DNA from 2 places in the Mesorhizobium salmacidum genome. Region 1 is predicted to be linked to the other one. Evidence: predicted binding sites of a transcription regulator. Region 1 holds the regulator's gene; the other holds the start of a gene.
What was found. The regulator PhoB, encoded in region 1, activates phosphate uptake and scavenging genes when phosphate is short. The targets are predictions, from matches to a motif close to TGTCATNNANCTGTCAT.

Region 1 (10,626 bases):
ACCGTGGCGGTGAAGCCGGAGGTCATCCTGCTCGACGAGCCGGCCTCGGCGCTCGATCCGCTGTCGACCGCCAAGATCGAGGAACTGATCGACGAGTTGCAGGCCGACTACACGATCGTCATCGTCACCCACAATATGCAGCAGGCGGCGCGCGTGTCACGCCAGACGGCTTTCATGTATCTGGGCGAACTGGTCGAATTCGACAAGACCGAGAAGATCTTCACGTCGCCTCGCGAGAAGCGCACGCAGGACTACATCACCGGCCGCTTCGGCTGATATCACGCATACGAGGACCAGGATCATGGCCGAACATACAGTCGCAGCCTTCGACGAGGATCTCGGACAGATCAGCAGGCTGATCAGTGACATGGGCGATCTCGCCGGCACGATGGTCGGCGGCGCCACCAAGGCGCTGCTGAATTCCGACAACGCGCTGGCACAGCGCGTCGTCTCCGACGACGCCATCATGGACGCGCGCCAGCGCGAACTCGACGACCGCGCCATCACCCTCATCGCCAAGCGTCAGCCGATGGCCGACGATCTGCGTCATGTCGTCGGCTCGATCCGGATGGCGGGCGATCTCGAGCGCATCGGCGACCTTGCCAAGAACATCGCCAAGCGCGTCGGCTCCGTCGGCCTCTCCGCCACGCCGCGCGACCTGTCGCATTCGATCGACTCCATGGCGCAGCTGGTGCTGATCCAGGTGCAGGGCGTGGTCGAGGAATATGCGGCCGGCGATGCCGCCGCACTCGCCAAGCTCAGGAATGACGACGAACGCATCGATGTCAAATACACATCGGTGTTCCGCGAACTCCTGACCTACATGATGGAAGATCCGCGCAACATCACGGCTTGCACGCATCTTTTGTTCTGCGCCAAGAATCTCGAACGCATCGGCGACCACGTGACCAACATTGCCGAGAATGCATATTATGTGCTGACCGGCACGCAACTGCCCGCCAACCGTCCGAAGCAGGACGAGACGGCGATGTCGGTGCCGGCGGCTTGACGGCAGGGATGATCAATCGATGATCGCGCCACGCATCATGGTGGTGGAGGACGAGGAGCCGCTCGGCGTGCTCCTCCGCTACAATCTGGAATCGGAAGGCTACCAGGTCGAGGTGGTGACACGCGGCGACGAAGCCGAGATCCGCCTCCAGGAGAACGTGCCCGACCTCCTGGTGCTCGACTGGATGGTGCCGGCGGTTTCCGGCATCGAACTCTGTCGGCGCCTGCGAATGCGGCCCGAGACCGAGAGGCTGCCGATCATCATGCTGACGGCGCGCGGCGAGGAGAGCGACCGTGTGCGCGGCCTCTCGACCGGTGCCGACGACTATCTGGTCAAGCCGTTCTCGACACCGGAATTCATGGCCCGGGTCAAGGCGCTGCTGCGCCGCGCCAAGCCGGAAGTGCTGTCCAGCGTGCTCAAGGTCGGCGACATCGTGCTCGACCGGGAATCGCACCGGGTCTATCGCAAGAAGAGCGAGATCCGGCTCGGACCGACCGAGTTCCGCCTGCTGGAATTCATGATGCGCCATCCCGGCCGCGTGTTCTCGCGCAGCCAGTTGCTCGACAATGTCTGGGGCGAGACGATCTACATCGATGAACGCACCGTGGACGTGCATGTCGGCCGGCTGCGCAAGGCGGTCAACAACGGCCGCATGCCGGACGTGATCCGCACCATTCGCGGCGCGGGCTACGCGATCCGCGAAGACTGAAATCAGGCTACATTCTTGCCCGAAACGCCGGGCCTCGCCAGCACGCCCGGCGCGAAAATCTCCTGGTCGACGAAGGTCAATGCGCGCATGGCGCAACCTTCGCGGATGAGCGGCAGCTCGTTCGGCTCGGTGTCGAAGGAAATCGATTCCGAATGCTGGCCGCCGGCGGTCTGGGCGATGGCCTCGCGCAAGGCCGGCTCGATCAGGTCGAAGGCGGCGGCGCTGACGCCGACCATGGCGACGGGTGCGGGATCGATCAGCGCGAACAGGCTGCCCAGTCCATAGCCCAGCGCCTCGCCGGCCTTGCGATAGGCTTCGCGCTCCGGTCCGTCTTTCTCCCTTGCCGTCGCGGCGAGTGTCCGCATCTGCGCATCGCTGACATCTGCGACCGGTTCGGCGTCCTCGCCAAGCTGCCTGGCGTTGCGCCAGATGGCGTAGTTGCCGGCATAGGCCTCGACGCAGCCGCGCCGTCCGCAGCGGCAGAGCGCGCCTCCCGGGCGATGGATCATGTGGCCGAACTCGCCTCCCGATGAATGCGTGCCGGTGAACAGCTCGCCCTTCAGCACCAGGCCCATGCCGATGCCGTGCGAGAGCAGGATGGCGATGAAGTCGTCGCGGTAGCGTTCGGGGTCGCGCCAGCGCAGCGCCACCGCCATCATGTTGCAGTCGTTCTCCATGGTGGCGGGGATGCCGAACTCGGCTTCAAGTATGTCGGCGAAGGGAATGTCCGTCTGCGGCGTGATCGGCGACCACAGCATCGCACGCGCTTCGGTGTCGGTGATGCCCTGGATCGCCAGCGCGATGCGGGCAATACTGCGGACGTCGAGATCGGGGTCCTCGAGGCGCCGCCGCACTATTGCCGTGCATTCGCCGATCAGCGCCTCGCGCGACATGGTCAGCGTGTCCAGCCGGCGCTGTTCCTCGGCGACCACCTGGCCGGAATAATCGATGACGGCGACGGACAGGAAATTCAGCGACAGCACCACGGTCATCACAGCCGCGGCCTCGGGGTTGAGGCCAAGACCGACCTGCGGCCGGCCGCGTTTCAATGAACCAGCCTCGTTCGGCTTGCCTTCGGTCAGGATACCCTCGCCGATCAGGTCGGCTGATATTGCCGAGATGGTCGAGTGGCTGAGGCCGGTGGTGGCGGCGATCTCGGTGCGCGAGGGCTGACCACCCTGACGCACGGCTGCAATCACCATGGCGCGGTTGCGCCGGCGCAGATCGTCGTGGCGGATTCCGACCGACATGCTTCCCACATCCTCCCCGTCGCCGCGGTTCTTGACACCCCCTCGAACCTCTCCGGCAATGGGCCGAATACTGGCAGATGCGGCAGGAGCTGTCATTTATTTATTGCGGGACTCGAAAAAAGCTTCCCGGCACCTCAAAATCCATCAGGATCGATGTTGACAGTGTTCCGACGATGGATCAGTGTTTTTTCGAGGCTCGAAAAAATAGGGCCTTTGTGCGGGCCTTCGGGCCAGTTTGGTCGCGCCATACGCGGCGCAGGGAGGATATATCATGAAGAGATTCACAGTCGCCATCCTGGCGGGTGTCGCCATGTCGCTGACGCTGGCGTCGGTGGCGCAGGCGAAGGACAAGGTCATCGGCGTTTCGTGGTCGAATTTCCAGGAAGAGCGCTGGAAGACCGACGAGGCCGCCATGAAGAAGGCGATCGAGGCCGCGGGCGACAAGTACATTTCCGCCGATGCGCAGTCCAATCCCGGCAAGCAGCTGACCGATGTCGAAAGCCTGATTTCGCAGGGCGCCAATTCGCTGATCATCCTTGCGCAGGATGCTTCGGCCATCGGCCCGGCGGTGCAGAAGGCGCTCGACGAGGGCATTCCGGTCGTCGGCTATGACCGCCTGATCGAGAACAAGGACGTCTTCTACCTGACCTTCGACAACAAGGAAGTCGGCCGCATGCAGGCCCGCGAGGTGTTCAAGGTGAAGCCTGAAGGCAATTACGTCTTCATCAAGGGCTCGGGTGCCGATCCGAATGCCGACTTCCTGTTCTCGGGCTCGATGGAAGTGCTGAAGGAAGCCATCGACAGCGGCAAGATCAAGAATGTCGGCGAAGCCTATACGGACGGCTGGCTGCCCGCCAACGCCCAGAAGAACATGGAGCAGTTCCTCACCGCCAACGACAATAAGGTCGACGCCGTGGTCGCGGCCAATGACGGCACCGCCGGCGGAGTCGTCGCGGCGCTGACGGCGCAGGGGCTCGCCGGCACCGTGCCGGTCTCTGGCCAGGACGGCGACCACGCCGCGCTCAACCGCATCGCGCTCGGCACCCAGACCGTGTCGGTGTGGAAGGATGCGCGTGAACTCGGCAAGAACGCCGCCGAGATCGCCTCGCAGCTCGCCGACGGCAAGAAGATGACCGACATCGCCGGCGCGAAGGACTTCACGACGCCTGGCGGCAACACCGTCAAGTCGCTGTTCCTGACCCCGGTCGCCATCACCAAGGACAATCTCAACCTCGTCATCGACGCCGGCTGGATCAATAAGGACGAAGTCTGCGCGGGCGTCGCCGCCGGCAGCGTCGCGGCCTGCAACTGAGTTTGACCGCTTGAAGAATGAAGGCGCCGCGGCCCCCAAGCCGCGGCGTTTTCTCAAAAAGATTTGTGTTTCCGCATCGCGCGGATAGCTTCTAGGCTGGTTCGGCATCCGCGTCAGACGGCCAGCCGGTTGGAGGAAATCATGACCGACACGACGTCCAACCTGCAGGCCGATACCGCGCGCGCCTCGGAACTCGGCGCGGTTGCCCGGTTCCTGAAAGCGACCGAGATCGACACCCGTATGCTCGGCATGATCGGCGCCCTGCTGCTGATCTGGGTCGCGCTGCATGTGATTTCGAGCTTGCGTCTTGGCGTCAATCCGTTCGATTTCGACAGCCGCACGTTTCTGACGCCGCGCAATCTGTGGAATCTGTCGGTGCAGACGTCCGCGGTCGCAATCATGGCCTGCGGCATGGTGCTGGTCATCGTCATGCGCAACATCGACCTGTCCGTCGGTTCCGCCGAGGGCCTGATCGGCATGGTCATGGGCTTTGCCCAGGTGCACTTCCTGGTCCGGTTCGTGGGGCTTGAACTCGGCAATCCATGGATCTGGGTGCTGGCACTGGTCATCGGCCTGGCGCTCGGCCTGTTGATCGGCGCCTTCCAGGGCTTCGTCATCGCCTATCTCGAAGTGCCGGCCTTCATCGTCACGCTGGGCGGCCTGCTGGTCTGGCGCGGTGCCGCCTGGTGGGTCACCAGCGGCCAGACGGTGGCACCGCTCGACGCCACCTTCCAGTTGATGGGCGGCGGACCGGCCGGATCGATCGGTGCGACCTGGAGCTGGGTCGTAGGCATCGTCGCCTGCCTGGCCGTCGTGTTTGCGCTGTTCAACGGGCGGGTGCAACGAAAGCGGTTCCGCTTCCCGCTGCGGCCGATCTGGGCCGAGACGCTGCTCGGCGTCGTCACCTGTGCCGTCATCATGGGCGCGGTGTGGCTGGCCAACTCCTATCCGTGGCCGATCGGCATCGTGAACCGGTACGCGGCCGCCAACAACATCACCGTGCCGGAGGGCGGGCTATTCATCGCCCACGGCATCGCCATACCGGTACTGATGGCCGTCGCCGTCGGTCTGGTCATGACCTTCATCACAAAACGCACCCGTTTCGGCCGTTATGTCTTTGCCATCGGCGGCAATCCGGAAGCGGCCAACCTCGCCGGCATCAACACGCGCTGGATCACCATGAAGGTGTTCATGATCATGGGCGTGCTGGCCACGATTGCCGCCGCCATTTCGTCGGCCCGGCAGAACTCGGCCACCAATGTGCTTGGAACATTGGATGAACTGCTCGTCATTGCCGCGGCCGTCATCGGCGGCACGTCGCTTGCCGGCGGCTCGGGAACGATCATCGGCGCCATGCTCGGCGCGTTGCTGATGCAGTCGCTGCAGTCGGGCATGGTGCTGCTCGGCGTCGATTCGCCGCTGCAGAGCATTGTCGTCGGCGCCGTGCTGGTCATCGCGGTGTGGCTCGACACCGTTTACCGCAAGCGCGTTTAGGGAGGCATCGCCGTGATTGACAAGACTGCTCCTGCAGCCACCGCGCTGGTCGACATGCGTAATATCTCGATCGCATTCGGCGGCATCCGTGCCGTCGACGATGCCTCGATCGATCTTTTCCCCGGCGAGGTCGTGGCGCTGCTCGGCCACAACGGCGCCGGCAAGTCGACGCTGATCAAGATACTGTCCGGCGCCTACAAGCGCGACTCCGGCCAGATATTCGTCAATGGCGAGGAGGCACCGATCTCCAACCCGCGCGAGGCCAAGAAATACGGGATCGAGACAATCTACCAGACGCTGGCGTTGGCAGACAATGTCGATGCCGCCGCCAATCTGTTCCTCGGCCGCGAGCTGATGACCGTCTGGGGCACGCTCGACGACGTCGCCATGGAGGCCGAGGCGCGCAAGGTGATGGGGCGGCTCAATCCTCGCTTCCAGCGTTTCAAGGAACCGGTGATCAAACTGTCGGGCGGACAGCGCCAGTCGGTGGCGATCGCACGCGCCATCCTGTTCAACGCCCGCATCCTGATCATGGACGAGCCGACGGCGGCACTCGGGCCCCAGGAAACGGCACAGGTCGGCGAACTGGTCAGGCAGCTCAAGTCCGAGGGCATCGGCATCTTCCTGATCAGCCACGACATCCACGACGTGTTCGAGCTTGCCGACCGGGTCTGCGTGATGAAGAACGGCCAGGTCGTCGGCACGGCACGCACCACGGATGTCACCCAGGACGAGGTGCTGGGCATGATCATCCTGGGTAAATGTCCTCCAGGTGCCATACCGGGGCCGGGTGCGCTGAAGATCGCCGCCTGAGGCCGGCCAGGCTGTTCTGGCACGCCCCGTTGCCGTTCACATGATATGCCAGTGATCACGATGGCTTGGCCTGACCATTGTGTTGGCCCGGCGACTTGCCCATAAAGGTCCTGTTTGATCGTGGACCGCATCATCCGTTGAAGAAGCTTTTTCCAATCGTCGCGTTCATTGCCGTTGCATTGATCAGCATGACCATGGCGGGATTCGCTTATTTCGCGACGCAGGAAGCCGCCCGCATCAAGTTCGAAGGGGCGGCCGATGACGCCCTCAATCGGATCGAGAGCCGCATCGACCTGCATCTGTCGCTGCTGCGCTCGACGCAGGCCCTGTTCGACGCCCGCAACGGCGATATTTCCCAGAACGAGTTCAAGGCCTTCTTCAAGGCGCTGGATCTCGACAGCAATTTCGGCGGCCTGCGCGGCATCGGCTTCCTGCGGCTGGTCAAGACGGGCGACGAGAAAACGGTCGAACGCGACATCCTCCACGATTTCGGCGCCAGCCATCCGGTCTATCCGGATACGACGCAGCCCTGGCGCACGCCGATTGCGCTTTTCGAGCCGCTGGATCCGTCCAACCAGGCCAGCATCGGCTACGACATGTTCAGCGAGCCGGTGCGGCGCGCGGCGATCGAAAAGGCGATGGCCGACGACCAACAGCATGCAAGCGGGCTGGTGCAGCTCGGCCAGGGCACGGGTGCCGCGCAGACCTTCACCGGCTTCCTGGTCTTCGTGCGGCTCAACGTCGAAACGGCGCCGGAGGTCATCAACGCATCGCGCACCTCGACCGCCGGCTTTCTCTATGCCGCCTTCCGCGCCCGGGATCTGTTCCAGATCGCGCTGAGCCGCGCGCCGCTGCTGCCGGTCAACACAGAGATCTATGACGGAGCGGTAAACAGCGACAATCTGTTGTTCCGCTCGGAGACGCCACCGGCTTCATCCTTAGGAGACCGGCTGCTGGTCACCCGCAAGATGACCGTGGCGGGGCGCCCTTGGACCGTGTTGTTCAGGCCGACCAGTGCCTTCTCGCAACCCTCGTCGCGCGCCATCCCTGTCATGCTGGGACTGTTCGGCCTGCTCCTGGCCGGCGCCATCGCGCTGGTGGCGCGCTATCAGGAGCGGGCCTATGACGCGGTGTCGGCCTTGCACGAAACAACGGAAAAGAGCCTGCTCGAAAAGGACCTGATGCTGCAGGAGATGAAGCATCGCATCAAGAACTCGATCACCAGGGTGCTGGCGATCGCCCGGCAGACGGCGTCGCGGGCAACCGACGTCAATGAGTTCTCCGCTTCCTTCTCGGCCAGGCTGCAGGCGATGGCCGCCTCGCAGGACATGTTGACGCGCTCGCGCTGGCAGAAAGCCGACCTTGCCGACCTGCTGCGCATCGAGCTCGGCCAGGTGTTCGGCAAGGAGTTGCCGGAGGGGCTCCTGTCAGGCCCGGAGGTGCTGCTCGATGAAACCACGACGCAGGCACTTGGCCTGACCTTTCATGAACTCGCCACCAATGCGCTGAAATATGGTGAAGCCGGCAATTCCGCGAATTCGTCCAAGGGGGATTGGGCGCTGAAAGTGGACTGGTCGCTGGAAGGGCGTGGACGCGAGCGGATCCTGGCGCTGAACTGGCGGGAAGCTGGAAAAAACAAGATCGAGGCGCCGGCCGTGACCGGATTCGGTACGAAACTGATCGACCTCAACGTCACCCGCGAATTGCGCGGCACGATCACGCGGGATTTCCAGGCTGACGGCTTGAAGGTGGAAATCAGAATTCCGTTGGTCGGCTGAAATCCTGCCGATCGGCAACGGCCAAGAAAATCCGGAGGCCGGATATGGCCCCCGGTTTTGTATTCCATTAGAGCGGTTCAGCGTTTGATAGAAATCGCCGAGCCGCTCCTGATTGCTCTAATCGCTGAATTAGTTGCAGCGGGCCGTATAGATACGGCCGCGATGATCGCGATACTGGCAGTAGCCGTTGCGCAGGTTGCGAACCAGCAGGCCGGACCCGGCACCGACGGCCGCGCCGATCAGCGCGCCCTTGCCGCCGCCGACCAACCCGCCTACGCCCGCACCGATCAAGCCGCCGCCGACGACGTCCTGCTCGGTCGTGGTGCAGCCGCTGACGGCGACCACCGCAACCATGGCAATAAGTATTTTCCGCATAGAGTCACTCCTCACTTGTGTCCACACTTTAGTAAGCTCCAACCGCCGTTTAGCACGAAACGACGGCCTTTGCTGCTGCAATTTATTGTTGATTAACGTCGTCTTTTCCTGGGCTGAGGTCGGAAATGGTCAACGAAGCGTTAAGGCTACCGTCTGGCCGCATCTTGCAGACAATTTGATCGTACTCGTCCTCCGACGCAGGATCGACCGCGAGGCATTCGGTGACGACATGCTGCGCCTGCCCCTGTACGTCGCCCATCGCGAAGGGGCGCTCAGCGTGGCATTCGTCAGCAGTCGCAAAAACACTGACAGGGACCTGCAGTTCCCGGCATTCGGCCAACGCGGTTATGTGTTGCATGACAGATGTTCCTCTGGCCGCAATAACGACCAACATCATCAAAAAGTTCCTGTCATTCCAACGGGGCTCTCACGGTCGAAGGTGCCCCCGCGTTGACCGATCGGCGATTTCAACAGCGCGCACGGTGAGGAGAGCAGGACCTAAGTCAGGTCAACTGCCAAAGAACGGCCAGCGACATTATCGCGGCCAGCGCAAGAACGAGCCCCTTCATCAAACCCTTGCCTGCTTCAGGGAGTGTTCTTGCGGAGGATTCGGATTCCTGAAATTCGCCCATCGAAATCCGGGCGGCTTGTTCCAGTCTGTTCATGTCGGCAACCGTCAAGACGTTCCTCCCGTACCGCGCTGCAAGCCTGCCAACAATGTCCGAAAAAGGGGTGGGTTCCGGCGATGTCTGGGAAAAACAATATTCGCTCTTATGGTGAACAGCCGGTTAAGAATCGCTGCTTGCCGGGCTCTCACTGCGTCTCGAAATTGCTGTGCGGAACGACCAGGCGGTATTCGAGGTGGCCGTCGCCGATATCGAGGTTCGCGGTTCCGTTCAGGGACGCTGGCACCACCCGCTCCAACGCGACGCTGCCGAATCGCTTTTGACCGCCCCCATCGTCGTCGGTCCCTATCGTTTCGGCCCATGTCAAAGACAAGGCCACGTCCCCCGTGGCGGCGGCGTTGAGGTCGGCGGTGACCTCGACGAAACCGTCCGGCCGGGACAGGGCGCCGTAGCTGACGGAGTTGACGGCGAGTTCATGCATCGCCAGGCCAATATGCAGCGCGGCGTTGGGATTGAGGTAGGGATTGGCGCCACGGAAGCGAAGGCTGTGCGATGGGTTCGCTCCGTAGCGGCCGACCTGGCTCGCCACCAGTTCATGAAGGGCTGCCCCTCGCCAGTTGGAGGATGTCACCAGATCCTGGGAGGAGGCCAGCGACTGCAGCCGGCCGCGGAAGCGCTTCAGGAAATCGCCGACGCCGTCGGAATAACGACCGGTCTGGGTCGCGATGCTCTGGATGATCGCCAGCAGGTTCTTCGAGCGGTGGCTGACTTCACGCAGCAACGTCGTCAATGTCTGTTCGCGCCGCTTCTGCTCGGTCGTCTCGACCATAGTGGTGACGACGCCTTGTACATCGCCATCGTCGCCTCGGTCGGCATCGACCCAGATTTGAAACCAGCGAACGCCGTTCTCGACCGGGACACTGATTTCAAGGCGCTGGGCATCGCCGGTCGCGACCACCTCGCGCTTGGCGGCGGCGATGCGGTCGGCCTGCGGCATCGGCAGGATGCCATTCCCCTCGACCTCATCGGAGACCCAGGGCGCGCGCATGTTGCGGGCCCATACGGTTTTCATCTCGCGATCCTGATAAAGAACGGAAATCCCGGCATTGTGCAGGGCGTGAAGAAGGGCACGGCCAAGCTGCATGCCGCTTTCAGCGGGGTGCATGGCGATGACTTCATCGCTCCGTGCGCCTTCCGTCTTATCTGAAGTCCTGGAGCGCATAGGTCAATCTGTTCACCCAACTCCGGCTGAACGGCTCA
Region 2 (10,626 bases), on a different contig from region 1:
ATGCGCAACATTTCCGTTCTCCTCATTGCTCAAATTGACCAATCGGTCTTTTTATTGTCCCACTGGTCAATGATTGATCTCGCGGGACGAAAATGTCAACGTGGATTCGTGATGCATGGAACAATCTCGTGAAACTGAAGCGGCTTGGCGACATACGCCGCAAGGAATTGCGGCAGGCGGCCTTCGCGGTTCTGGAGCGCGAAGGCATTGCGGGGGCCACGCTGGAAAAGGTCGCTGCCCATGCCGGCGCCTCCAAAGGCATCGTGCTGCACTATTTCCGTAACAAGCAGGAATTGTTCGAGCACGCGATGCGCGAGGCCAACGCGGTCCTGTGCAATGCGGTGGTCTCAAGGCTTCGCCAGGCACGGACGTCGATGGAACGCCTGGATGCGGTGATCGAGGGCAATTTCGAGGAGCATCTCTTCCTGCCGCCTCTTTGCCATGCCTGGCTTTCGCTCTGCGCCGAGGTGCCGCGCGATGAAAAGCTGGCGCGCATCCAGAAGGTGATCCACGGGCGCATGCGCTCGAACCTGTTATCTGGCCTGCGCGGCCTCGCCTCACCCGGCGAGGCCGACGACATCGCGCTTGGCGTCACGGCCTTGATCGACGGATTTTGGCTTCGCCTTGGCCTGCAGCCGGGCAGCGTCTCGCGCGAACAGGCGATCCGGCAGGTCAAGGGCTATGTCGCCGCGCGGCTGGCAACCCAAAAGCGCTCGACCACCCACGGGTGATTTTTGCGGTGGATGGCGGATACACGGCTGGATGAAGCCTAGGTCCGGGAACCGGTCGTTTCATCGCCGTCGAGATCCCTGAAGCCGAGCGCCTCGACAGCTTCCAGGATCTGATTGCGAATCCAGCGGTGCGGCGGCTCATCGTCATGGCGGGCGTGCCAGTACATCCTGACTTCCGGCACCGCAATCGCGAACGGCGGTTGGTAGATCACGACCGGCAAGCTCTTGACCGCTGCTACCGCGAACTGCCTGGGAACGGCGGCAAGGTGGTTTCCGCTGGCTACCGCCAGTGCGACTGCCTGAAAATGTGGCAAGGCGAGGCTCACCCGGCGCTTCAGCCCGATCTTGTCCAGCGCCGCGTCGGTAGAGCCTGACATCGAACCGTCGATTGAGCGAAGAACATGCGGCAATTCGCAGAAAAGCTCTATCGGCAAAGGCTCGCCGTCCGCGATCCCAGCTTGCTTGATCGCGGTATTGTCCCTCGCGGCAATGATTGCGAATGGCGAATCGAACAGTGGCGTGCTGGAGACCCAGTCGGGAACCTCCAGCGGGCGTTCGAGGGCAGCGTCGATTTCATCGTCCTGGAGCAACCTCGAAACGTCGCCGCGCGCGCTGTCCAGAAAGCGAAACGACACGCCGGGCGCCATCGCCGCGATGCGCGCCGCCAGCGGCGGCATCAGCAGCATGGAGAAGAAATCCGCGCCCATGAAGGTGAAGGTTCGCTCCAACCCGGCAGGATCGAAGTCCTTGCCAGTCTGGAAAACGCGTTCGATCTCGCGCAGTGCCGCGCGCACCGGCTCCGTCAGGCTTTCGGCGCGCGGGGTCGGCACCATGTCGTTGCCGCGCCGCACAAACAGCTGGTCGTTGAGGACATGACGCAGGCGATTGAGCGCCGCGCTCACGGCGGGCTGGCTCAGCCCGATCTGCTCGCCGGCGCGCGTCACGCTTCGTTCACGCAAAAGCGCATCGAGCACCCTGACGAGATTGAGGTCGAGCGCATTCAAATTCATGGCATCAATCCGCCCCATACGATCATTCGATTTCCATCGCCCGCCAATCCTTGGTCAGGTAGCCGCAGACGCCGCTCGGTCGGCACCGCAAGCACAAGGGAGAGCCGTCATGACAATGATCAACAGCACGATCGCAGGCAAGGAACTCTTCTGGTTCAACAACACACTGGTTGCCATTCGGCTCTCCTCGGCGGAGGGCGAGGACGGCATCTGTGTCGTCGAGCACCGCATGCCCCATGGCGATTCTCCACCCCTGCATGTGCATCGGCACGAGGACGAGGTGTTTCATGTCCTGGAGGGACAGCTGCGCTTTCTGATCGACGGCCACGACCAGATCGCCGGTCCTGGCGAAATCATCATCGCGCCGAAAGGCCTGCCGCACACATACAGGGTCGAATCCCAGGACGGCGCGCGCACCTTGACCATCACGCGCGGCTCCGATTTCGAGACGATGCTGCGTCAGACCAGCCGTCCCGCCCAACAGCCGCAATTGCCGCCGCTGTCGGAGCCGACGCCGCAGATGATCGAGGCTCTGGTGCGGATCTGCGCGGAAAATGGCATCGACATTGTCGGTCCGCCCTTGAGTTGAGAACGCGAAACTGCCGATCTCTCCTCCAAGGCTTCCAGCGGGGAGATCGGAAGCATCTTCAACCGATTTGCATCTCAGTCGCACACATTCTCCGCTTGAAGCCCGTTGTGCAACGCGATACGCCGTTGCCGGCTTCGACAGGAGAGACCCAGTGAGCGCTGAAAAAACCAGAACCGAAACCGATACGTTCGGCCCCATCGAGGTTGCCGCCGGCCGGTATTGGGGCGCCCAGGCGCAGCGTTCGCTGGGCAATTTCAAGATCGGCTGGGAAAAGCAGCCGGCTTCGATCGTGCGCGCGCTGGGTATCGTCAAGCGGGCGGCGGCGGAAGCCAATATGGAGCTCAAGCGGCTCGATCCGGCCATCGGCAAGGCAATCATCGAGGCCGCGCAAGAGGTCATCGACGGCAAGCTCAACGACCACTTCCCGCTGGTGGTCTGGCAGACCGGTTCGGGCACGCAGTCCAACATGAACGCCAACGAAGTGATCTCGAATCGCGCGATCGAAATGCTGGGCGGCGTCATGGGCTCGAAAAAGCCGGTGCACCCCAACGACCACGTCAATATGAGCCAGTCGTCGAACGATACCTATCCGACGGCCATGCACATCGCCTGCGCCGAGCGGATCGTGCACGACCTCTTGCCGGCGCTGAAGCACCTGCATAAGGCGCTCGCCGCCAAGAGCCGGGACTTCAATCACATCATCAAGATCGGCCGCACCCATACGCAGGATGCCACGCCACTGACGCTGGGCCAGGAATTCTCCGGCTACGCGGCGCAGGTCGCATCGTCGATCAAACGCATCGAATTGACGCTGCCCGGCCTGCAGGAATTGGCGCAAGGCGGCACTGCCGTCGGCACCGGCCTCAATGCGCCGGTCGGTTTCGCCGAGCGGGTGGCCGATCGTATCGCCGCCATATCAGGCATCGCCTTCGTCACCGCGCCGAACAAGTTCGAAGCGCTGGCCGCGCACGATTCCATGGTGTTCTCGCACGGCGCCATCAACGCGGCGGCGGCGGCACTGTTCAAGATCGCCAACGACATCCGCTTTCTCGGCTCCGGCCCGCGCTCGGGCCTCGGCGAATTGTCGCTGCCGGAAAACGAGCCCGGGTCCTCGATCATGCCGGGCAAGGTCAATCCGACGCAGTGCGAGGCGATGACGCAAGTTTGCGTGCAGGTCTTCGGCAACAATGCGGCGCTGACCTTCGCCGGCAGCCAGGGCCATTTCGAGCTCAACGTCTACAATCCGCTGATGGCCTACAACTTCCTCCAGTCGGTGCAGTTGCTGGCCGACGCATCGGTCTCCTTCACCGACAATTGCATAATCGGCATCGAGGCGCGAGAGGACAACATCAAGGCGGCCCTCGACCGTTCACTGATGCTGGTGACGGCGCTTGCTCCCACCATCGGCTATGACAACGCCGCCAAGATCGCCAAGACCGCGCACAAGAACGGCACGACATTGCGCGAGGAAGCACTGGAAACCGGACTGGTCAGCGAGGCCGACTATGACCGCCTGGTGCGGCCGGAGGACATGACCCATCCTGGGTGAAGCGATTCCAGGAAAAGTGCAAAGCGGTTTTCCGTCCGGAATTGCGTCGGACCACGAGTGACATTTTTCGGCGGGAGAATTTACTCCCGCCACCGCATCGTCCGACACGAATTTCGCGCCCCCTGCCCGATCACGAAAATGTATATCCTGTGAACAATGTGTCACCGCATGGCTGACTTTGGTGAACAGTCGGCATCGTCTATCTGAGTGGCCATTCAAACCAATCGGAGAGCCACCATGTCCATCAACACTTCCGCCGCCGGCACCGCGTCCAACAGTTCTGTCACCATCCTGCTCGGCCGTATCCTGCTCGCAGTCATTTTCCTGCTTTCCGGATTCGGCAAACTATCCGCCATTTCCGGCACGGCCGCCTATTTCGGTGGCCTCGGCCTGCCGGCACCGACGGCGACAGCCGTCATCGTCGGTCTGATCGAGCTGCTTGGCGGCCTTGCCGTCCTCGTCGGTTTCCAGACCAGGATCGCCGCCTGGGTGCTCGCGATCTTCACAATCGCAACCGGTCTGGTCGCCCACACCGGCTGGGCCGACCAGATGCAGATGATCCAGTTTCTCAAGAACGTCGCCATCACCGGCGGCTTCCTGCTGCTGGCCTCCTCGGGTGCAGGCGCGTATTCGATCGACGCCAGGCGCGGCTAAGGCTTCCCCTCCCAAGGGCCCGAAACAAGCGGCGCGGAATTTTCCGCGCCGCTTTTTCGTTGTGTGATCATAGGCGTAGACTGCGATGGTCGCCGGTGACCGTGCCGGCAAGGGAGGGTGCCATGGGTCGCAATGCATTGCTTATGGTTTCGCGGCTGCTGTTTGCCGTGCTGTTCGTGCCGTCCGGCTTCCAGGCGCTCGCCAACACTGCTGGGACCACCAGCTATTTCTCCGGCCTTGGCCTGCCGCTGCCCGCGCTCGCCGCCTGGGCCACCGGCCTGTTCGAACTGATCGCGGGGCTGCTGATCCTCGTTGGCTTCCAGACACGGATCGTGGCGCTGCTGCTGGCCGCCTTCTGCATCGTGGCGGGCTTCATCGGCCATTACGGCCAAGGCGCCGGCGATGCGACGCTCGCTTTCATGCATCAGCAGATGCTGATGAAGGACATCGCCATCGCGGGCGGCTTCCTGGCGCTTGCCATGGCCGGCGCTGGCGCATGGTCGTTTGATGGGCGGGAATTCGGCATCGGCGCCGGCGTGACTTGACTATTTGACCGACACGCTCTGCCCGCCCTCGATCGCCAGTTCCAGGCGGCGGCTGGTGATGCGCGCCAGCTGCGCCAGCCGGCCGGCCGGGCGCTCGCCGTAGAGATCGGAAAGCGAAGCCGGCAGCACCAGCGCCAGCGCGCCGTTGGGGCGGCTTGCCCATTTCAGCCTCGGCATGATGCCAGGCATCGCGGCCGTCAGCAGGTAGACGACGCGCATCATCGCCGCCAGCACGCGGGCGCGCTCCAACAGGCGCGGCGGCGCCAGCGCCTTGATTTCGGGCGCCACCAATTCATTGAAGACGCCGTCATGACGGTAGGCGTTGGTCAGCGCCAGATAGGCGCGGCCGGGATGATCGACACCGATGAAGGACGCATGCGCGATGATGTTGAGCGACTGCTTGCCGCGATATTCCGGATGAGCGCGCCAGCCGATATCGGCGAGCAGGCAGGCGGCGTGGCGATAGCGCGCTTCGTCTTCCGTCTCGTCGATGCCGAACGCCTTGAAGGCCTTGCCTGTCCATTCGACCAGATCATGCGCGTGATGGACCGAACGCGAGCGCAAAAGCGCAAGCTCCTCGGCGGCCGAGATCAGCGGATCGGCCTTCTGCTCGACCGCGTCGAGCAGCGAATAGAGAAAACCTTCGCGCACGCCTTGCGCCGAAACGACGATCCTGGACGGCTGCATCGCCGTCATGATTTCCTGCAGCACGAGAGCGCCGTATGGCAGCAGCGAGCGGCGGTTCTTGGAGACGCCCTCGATACCCCTCACCTTTTCGACCTCGCCCCTGGCTACCTGCTTGAGGAAGGTTTGAGCACTTTCGGCCGATATTTCGTAGTGGTGCATGACGCCGAGCGGATAGTTGGTCATCTCCATGTGCAGCCTGGCAAGATTTCGCCAGGTGCCGCCGACAGCGTAGAAAGTCCTGCCCTGCCCACCCTTCAAGAGCTTGGCCCGGGCCAATTCCTGGCGCGCGATCTTCTGCGCCTGGACGAGCGAGTTCTTCGCCATGTCCTGCAGGCGCAGGCCGCCAAGCGGCAGCGTGATGCCGTCGCCGATCGCCTCGCCGTCGATGTCGATGAGCTCCAGGCTGCCGCCGCCAAGGTCGCCGGCAATGCCGTTGGCCGGATGGAAGCCGGAGATGACGCCAAGCGCGGAGTAATGCGCTTCCTGGCGGCCGGAGAGCACGCGGATCTCGGTCTTGAGCACATCCTCGGCGCGATGGATGAAATCGGGACCGTTGATCGCCTCGCGGGCGGCGGCGGTCGCCAGCACGTACATGTGTTCGGCACCGGCCTGGTCGGAGAGCGCGCGGAAACGGCGAAACTCCTCCATCGAGCGCGCCACCCCCTCGGGGTCGAGCTTCCCCGTCGACACGATGCCACGGCCGAGGCCCGCCAGCATCTTTTCGTTGAACAGCGTGGTCGGCGAACGCGCCAGCCCCTCATAGACGACAAGACGGACCGAATTGGATCCGATGTCGATGATGGACAGCGGTCGGCGGTCCTGCAGCCGGCCCTGGGAATTGGACAGCATCAGCCGGCGGCGTTCTTCTTGCGGCGCTTGAACTGCGCGATACGCCTGGGCGCATGCGATTTCAGCGCGTCACCCCGTCCCGACAGGCTCGGATTGGTCATGAAATATTCCTGCGCGTTGAACGGTTCCTCGCCCTCCTCCAGCACCACGCGCCGGGAGGTTCCATCAGCCAATACGTCGAAACTTTGCTGATTGTCCATGATGTTGCCGAGCATGATCTGGCCCAGAATCTGTTCATGCACAGTTGGATTGGTGATCGGCACCATGGTCTCGACGCGGCGGTCGAGATTGCGCGGCATCAGGTCCGCCGAGGAGATGTAGACAATCGCCTCGTCCGAGGGAAGGCCATGGCCGTTGCCGAAGCAATAGATGCGGCTGTGCTCGAGGAACCGGCCGACGATCGACTTGACCCTGATGTTCTCCGACAGGCCCGGCACCTGCGGCCGCAGACAGCATATGCCGCGCACGACAAGGTCGATTTCCACACCGACGCGGCTGGCGTCGTAGAGCGCATCGATGATGATGGGATCGACGAGCGCGTTCATCTTCATCCAGATGCGCGCCGGCCGTCCCTCCAACGCATGGGTGACCTCGTCTGAAATGTGCTTGAGGATGCGGCTCCTCAGCGTGAACGGCGAGATCGCCAGCCGCATTTCGGCGGTCGGCTCGGCATACCCGGTGATGAAATTGAACAGCTGGGCGACGTCGCGGGCGATCGTCGGATCGGTGGTGAAGAAGGAAAGGTCGGTGTAGATGCGCGCGGTCACCGGATGGTAGTTGCCGGTGCCGAGATGGACGTAGTTGCGCAGCTTGCCGTCCTCGCGCCGCACCACCAGCGACATCTTGGCGTGGGTCTTGAGTTCGAGGAAACCGAACACGACCTGCACGCCGGCGCGTTCGAGATCGCGCGCCCAGCGGATGTTGGCCTCCTCGTCGAAACGGGCCTTGAGCTCGACCAGCGCCGTCACCGACTTGCCGGCCTCGGCCGCGTCGACAAGCGCACGCACGATCGGGCTGTCATTGGAGGTGCGATAGAGCGTCTGCTTGATTGCCACCACTTCGGGGTCAGCCATTGCCTGGCGCAGGAACTGCACCACCACGTCGAACGACTCGTAGGGGTGATGGACAACGATGTCCTTCTCGCGGATGGCGGCAAAACAGTCGCCACCATGCTCGCGGATGCGCTCGGGAAAGCGCGGATTGTAGGGCGTGAATTTCAGGTCGTCGCGGGGAACGGAGACGATCTCGGATATCTGGCTGAGCGCCAGCGGGCCCGTGAGTACGCTGATGCGGCTCGATGAGACGCCAAGCTCGCCGGCGACGAAATCGCGCAATTCTCCCGGCATCAACATGTCGAATTCGATGCGAATGACCGAGCCGCGGCGGCGACGCTTCAGCGCCGTTTCGAACAACCGCACCAGGTCTTCCGATTCTTCCTCGACCTCGATGTCGCTGTCGCGGATGATGCGGAACGTGCCGGAGCCCTTGACCTCGTAGCCTGGGAACAGCTTTCCGATGTAAAGGCCGACCGCCTCTTCCAGCGGAATGAAGCGGACATGGTTCTTGCGGTCCGGCAGGCGGATAAAGCGCTTCAGCGCCACCGGCAGGCGCAGCAGCGCGCTCATCTCCTCGCCATTCTTGCGGTGGCGAAGCTGCAGCGCCATCGAGAAGCCCAGATTGGGAATGAACGGGAACGGATGCGCCGGGTCGATCGACAGCGGCGTAAGCACCGGAAACACCTGGTCCTGGAAATGCTCTTCCAGCCAGACCCTTTCGTCCTTGGTCAGCGCATCACGGGTGATGCTCTCGATGCCTTCCTTGTTGAGCAGCACCGTAAGTGCCGAAAGGCTCTTCTGCTGGTCCTCCTGCAGCCGCTCGACCTCACGCAGCAACTGTTCGAGCTGCTGTTCTGGGGTGCGTCCGTCCGGGCTCTTCAGCACGATGCCCTCGCGCACCTGGCCGGCAAGGCCGGCGACACGCACCATGAAGAACTCGTCGAGATTGGCGGCCGATATCGACAGGAAGCGGACGCGCTCCAGCAGCGGGTGATGGGTGTTCAGCGATTCTTCGAGAACGCGGCGATTGAACTGCAACCAGGAGAACTCGCGGTTGACGAAACGGTCCGGATTGCCTTCCGGGCTCGCTGCCGTGATGTTGTTGAATTCGCTCTGTACCGGCTTCAGTTCGTTCATGATTCCTGCTCTTCCGCCCGCCTCGGCCGGTTAACCGGCTTAACTTATCCTGTGGCAGGCTTTTGCGACAGTTCTCTGACAGGCTTTTGCGACAGTTTGATTTCATCGAACTTGCAAAGAGGTTTGATATGATCCAGATGCAGAAGAGACTGCGTTAAGGAGACGACGATGGCAGGCGGTTCCATTCCCCATTTCCAGAACGATGCGGGCCATCCGGCAATCGACATCGGGGTCAAGGAATTCATGTGCACGGGCGCCAACCCGCCTTTCGATCATCCGCACGTGTTTCTGGACATGGGCGACGACAATGAGAAAGTCTGCCCCTACTGCTCGACCCTCTACCGCTATTCGCCGAAGCTGAAGGCGACGGAAACGCTGCCGGCGGGCTGCCTCTACATCGACCAGGCCGCCTGACCTCCCGATCATGAGCGAGACGCGGTCCCGGCAGGTCGTGATTGCCGGGGCTGGCATAGCCGGGCTGACGGCGGCGATCGCCTTCGCCGAACGCGGCTACCCCGTGAGGGTGTTCGAACAGGCCAAGCGCCTCGAAGCGGCCGGCGCCGGCATCCAGCTCTCGCCAAACGCGACGCGCATTCTGCGCCGGCTTGGCGTCCTCGACACGCTTCTCGCCAATGCCGTCAAGCCGGAAGCCGTGGTGCTGAAGGACGCCGCGAGCCTGCGCCAACTGGCACGCGTGCCGCTTGGCGGCGCCGGCGAGGAACGCTGGGGGGCGCCCTATCTCGTGGCGCACCGGGCGGATCTGCAAGACGCCCTGATGGCGCGCGTCGCGCAAATGCCCGGCATCCAGCTCACCACCGGCGCGCGCGTCGGCAACATCGCCGCCGGCACGCACGGCATCACCGTGACCGCCGAGATGGACGGCAAGCCCGTCCAGGCGGCGGGTTTCCTTTTGGTTGGCGCCGACGGCGTCTGGTCGTCGGTGCGGAGGCTTGCCGGCCCAGGCGGCGGAGCCGGCCTCGCGAACAGCCAATTCTCCGGCGAACTGGCCTGGCGCGCGACGGTGAGCGCGGACAGTGAAGCCGGGCGAGCCTTTGCCGCGATCGGCGCCCCCGACTCCGTCACCACCTTCCTGCACCCCGGCTTTCATTTGGTGGCCTATTCCGTGAGCAAGGGGGACGCGTTCAACCTTGTCGCTTTCACCAAAGGCGAGCGCATTGCCGAGGGCTGGTCCGGACACACCGATCCCGGCATCCTCGCCGGCGCCATGCGCGGCACAGCCGCAGGCCTTGCAAGACTGATGGATTTGGCTGGCCCATGGCTGACCTGGCCACTCCATACAGTCGAACGGAAGCAGCCCTGGACGATGCCAGCCGGCATCGCGCTGATCGGCGACGCCGCACATGCGATGACCCCGTTCGCGGCGCAAGGTGCTGCCATGGCGATCGAGGATGCCGCGATGCTTGCTGATATCATTGCCGACTTCCCCGGCGACCTGTCGCAAAGCCTCACCATGTGGGAGAAGCTGAGACGACCGCGCATCGAAAAGGTGCTGAAACGCGGCGCGCTCAACCGCCTCGCCTGGCACGCCCGGGGACCGGTGGCATTGGCGCGCAATCTGGTCCTGGCGACGCGGCCGGGAGAGAAGCTCGCGGCGGATTTGGACTGGCTTTACGGGTGGGAACAGCAGCAGATCATCCGTCGCTGAAAGGAGCCTGCGGCAAAGCTAATTATACAGCCGCATCGACAACCCAAGCGATGCCGGCAGCGGGTTCCACCAGCCGGTGCGCAGGCCGGCGGTGCGCAGTGCCGCCGCCGTCCAGGTATTGCAGCCGATCAGCGCGTTGAAACGGCCATTGGCC

Region 2: the regulator PhoB is predicted to act here: its motif matches at 8,871-8,887, upstream of O7A60_RS21815 (RNA degradosome polyphosphate kinase).

The regions. Positions count from the first base shown of each region.
Region 1 covers NZ_JAPYKS010000004.1:302,186-312,811, forward strand. The annotation lists gene pstB (phosphate ABC transporter ATP-binding protein PstB) at 1-276, shown strand, start outside; gene phoU (phosphate signaling complex protein PhoU) at 302-1,009, shown strand; gene phoB (phosphate regulon transcriptional regulator PhoB) at 1,029-1,718, shown strand; gene O7A60_RS07890 (ROK family protein) at 1,721-2,968, opposite strand; gene xylF (D-xylose ABC transporter substrate-binding protein) at 3,240-4,280, shown strand; gene O7A60_RS07900 (sugar ABC transporter permease) at 4,422-5,774, shown strand; gene O7A60_RS07905 (ATP-binding cassette domain-containing protein) at 5,829-6,587, shown strand; gene O7A60_RS07910 (CHASE domain-containing protein) at 6,725-8,365, shown strand; gene O7A60_RS07915 (YMGG-like glycine zipper-containing protein) at 8,495-8,740, opposite strand; gene O7A60_RS07920 (hypothetical protein) at 8,823-9,137, opposite strand; gene O7A60_RS07925 (hypothetical protein) at 9,244-9,420, opposite strand; gene O7A60_RS07930 (sensor histidine kinase) at 9,554-10,588, opposite strand.
Region 2 covers NZ_JAPYKS010000017.1:10,676-21,301, forward strand. The annotation lists gene choX (choline ABC transporter substrate-binding protein) at 1-11, opposite strand, end outside; gene betI (choline-binding transcriptional repressor BetI) at 93-731, shown strand; gene O7A60_RS21785 (LysR family transcriptional regulator) at 770-1,759, opposite strand; gene O7A60_RS21790 (cupin domain-containing protein) at 1,851-2,330, shown strand; gene fumC (class II fumarate hydratase) at 2,482-3,879, shown strand; gene O7A60_RS21800 (DoxX family protein) at 4,117-4,533, shown strand; gene O7A60_RS21805 (DoxX family protein) at 4,656-5,078, shown strand; gene ppx (exopolyphosphatase) at 5,079-6,614, opposite strand; gene O7A60_RS21815 (RNA degradosome polyphosphate kinase) at 6,614-8,806, opposite strand; gene O7A60_RS21820 (zinc-finger domain-containing protein) at 8,975-9,220, shown strand; gene O7A60_RS21825 (FAD-dependent monooxygenase) at 9,231-10,472, shown strand; gene O7A60_RS21830 (TIGR02117 family protein) at 10,491-10,626, opposite strand, start outside.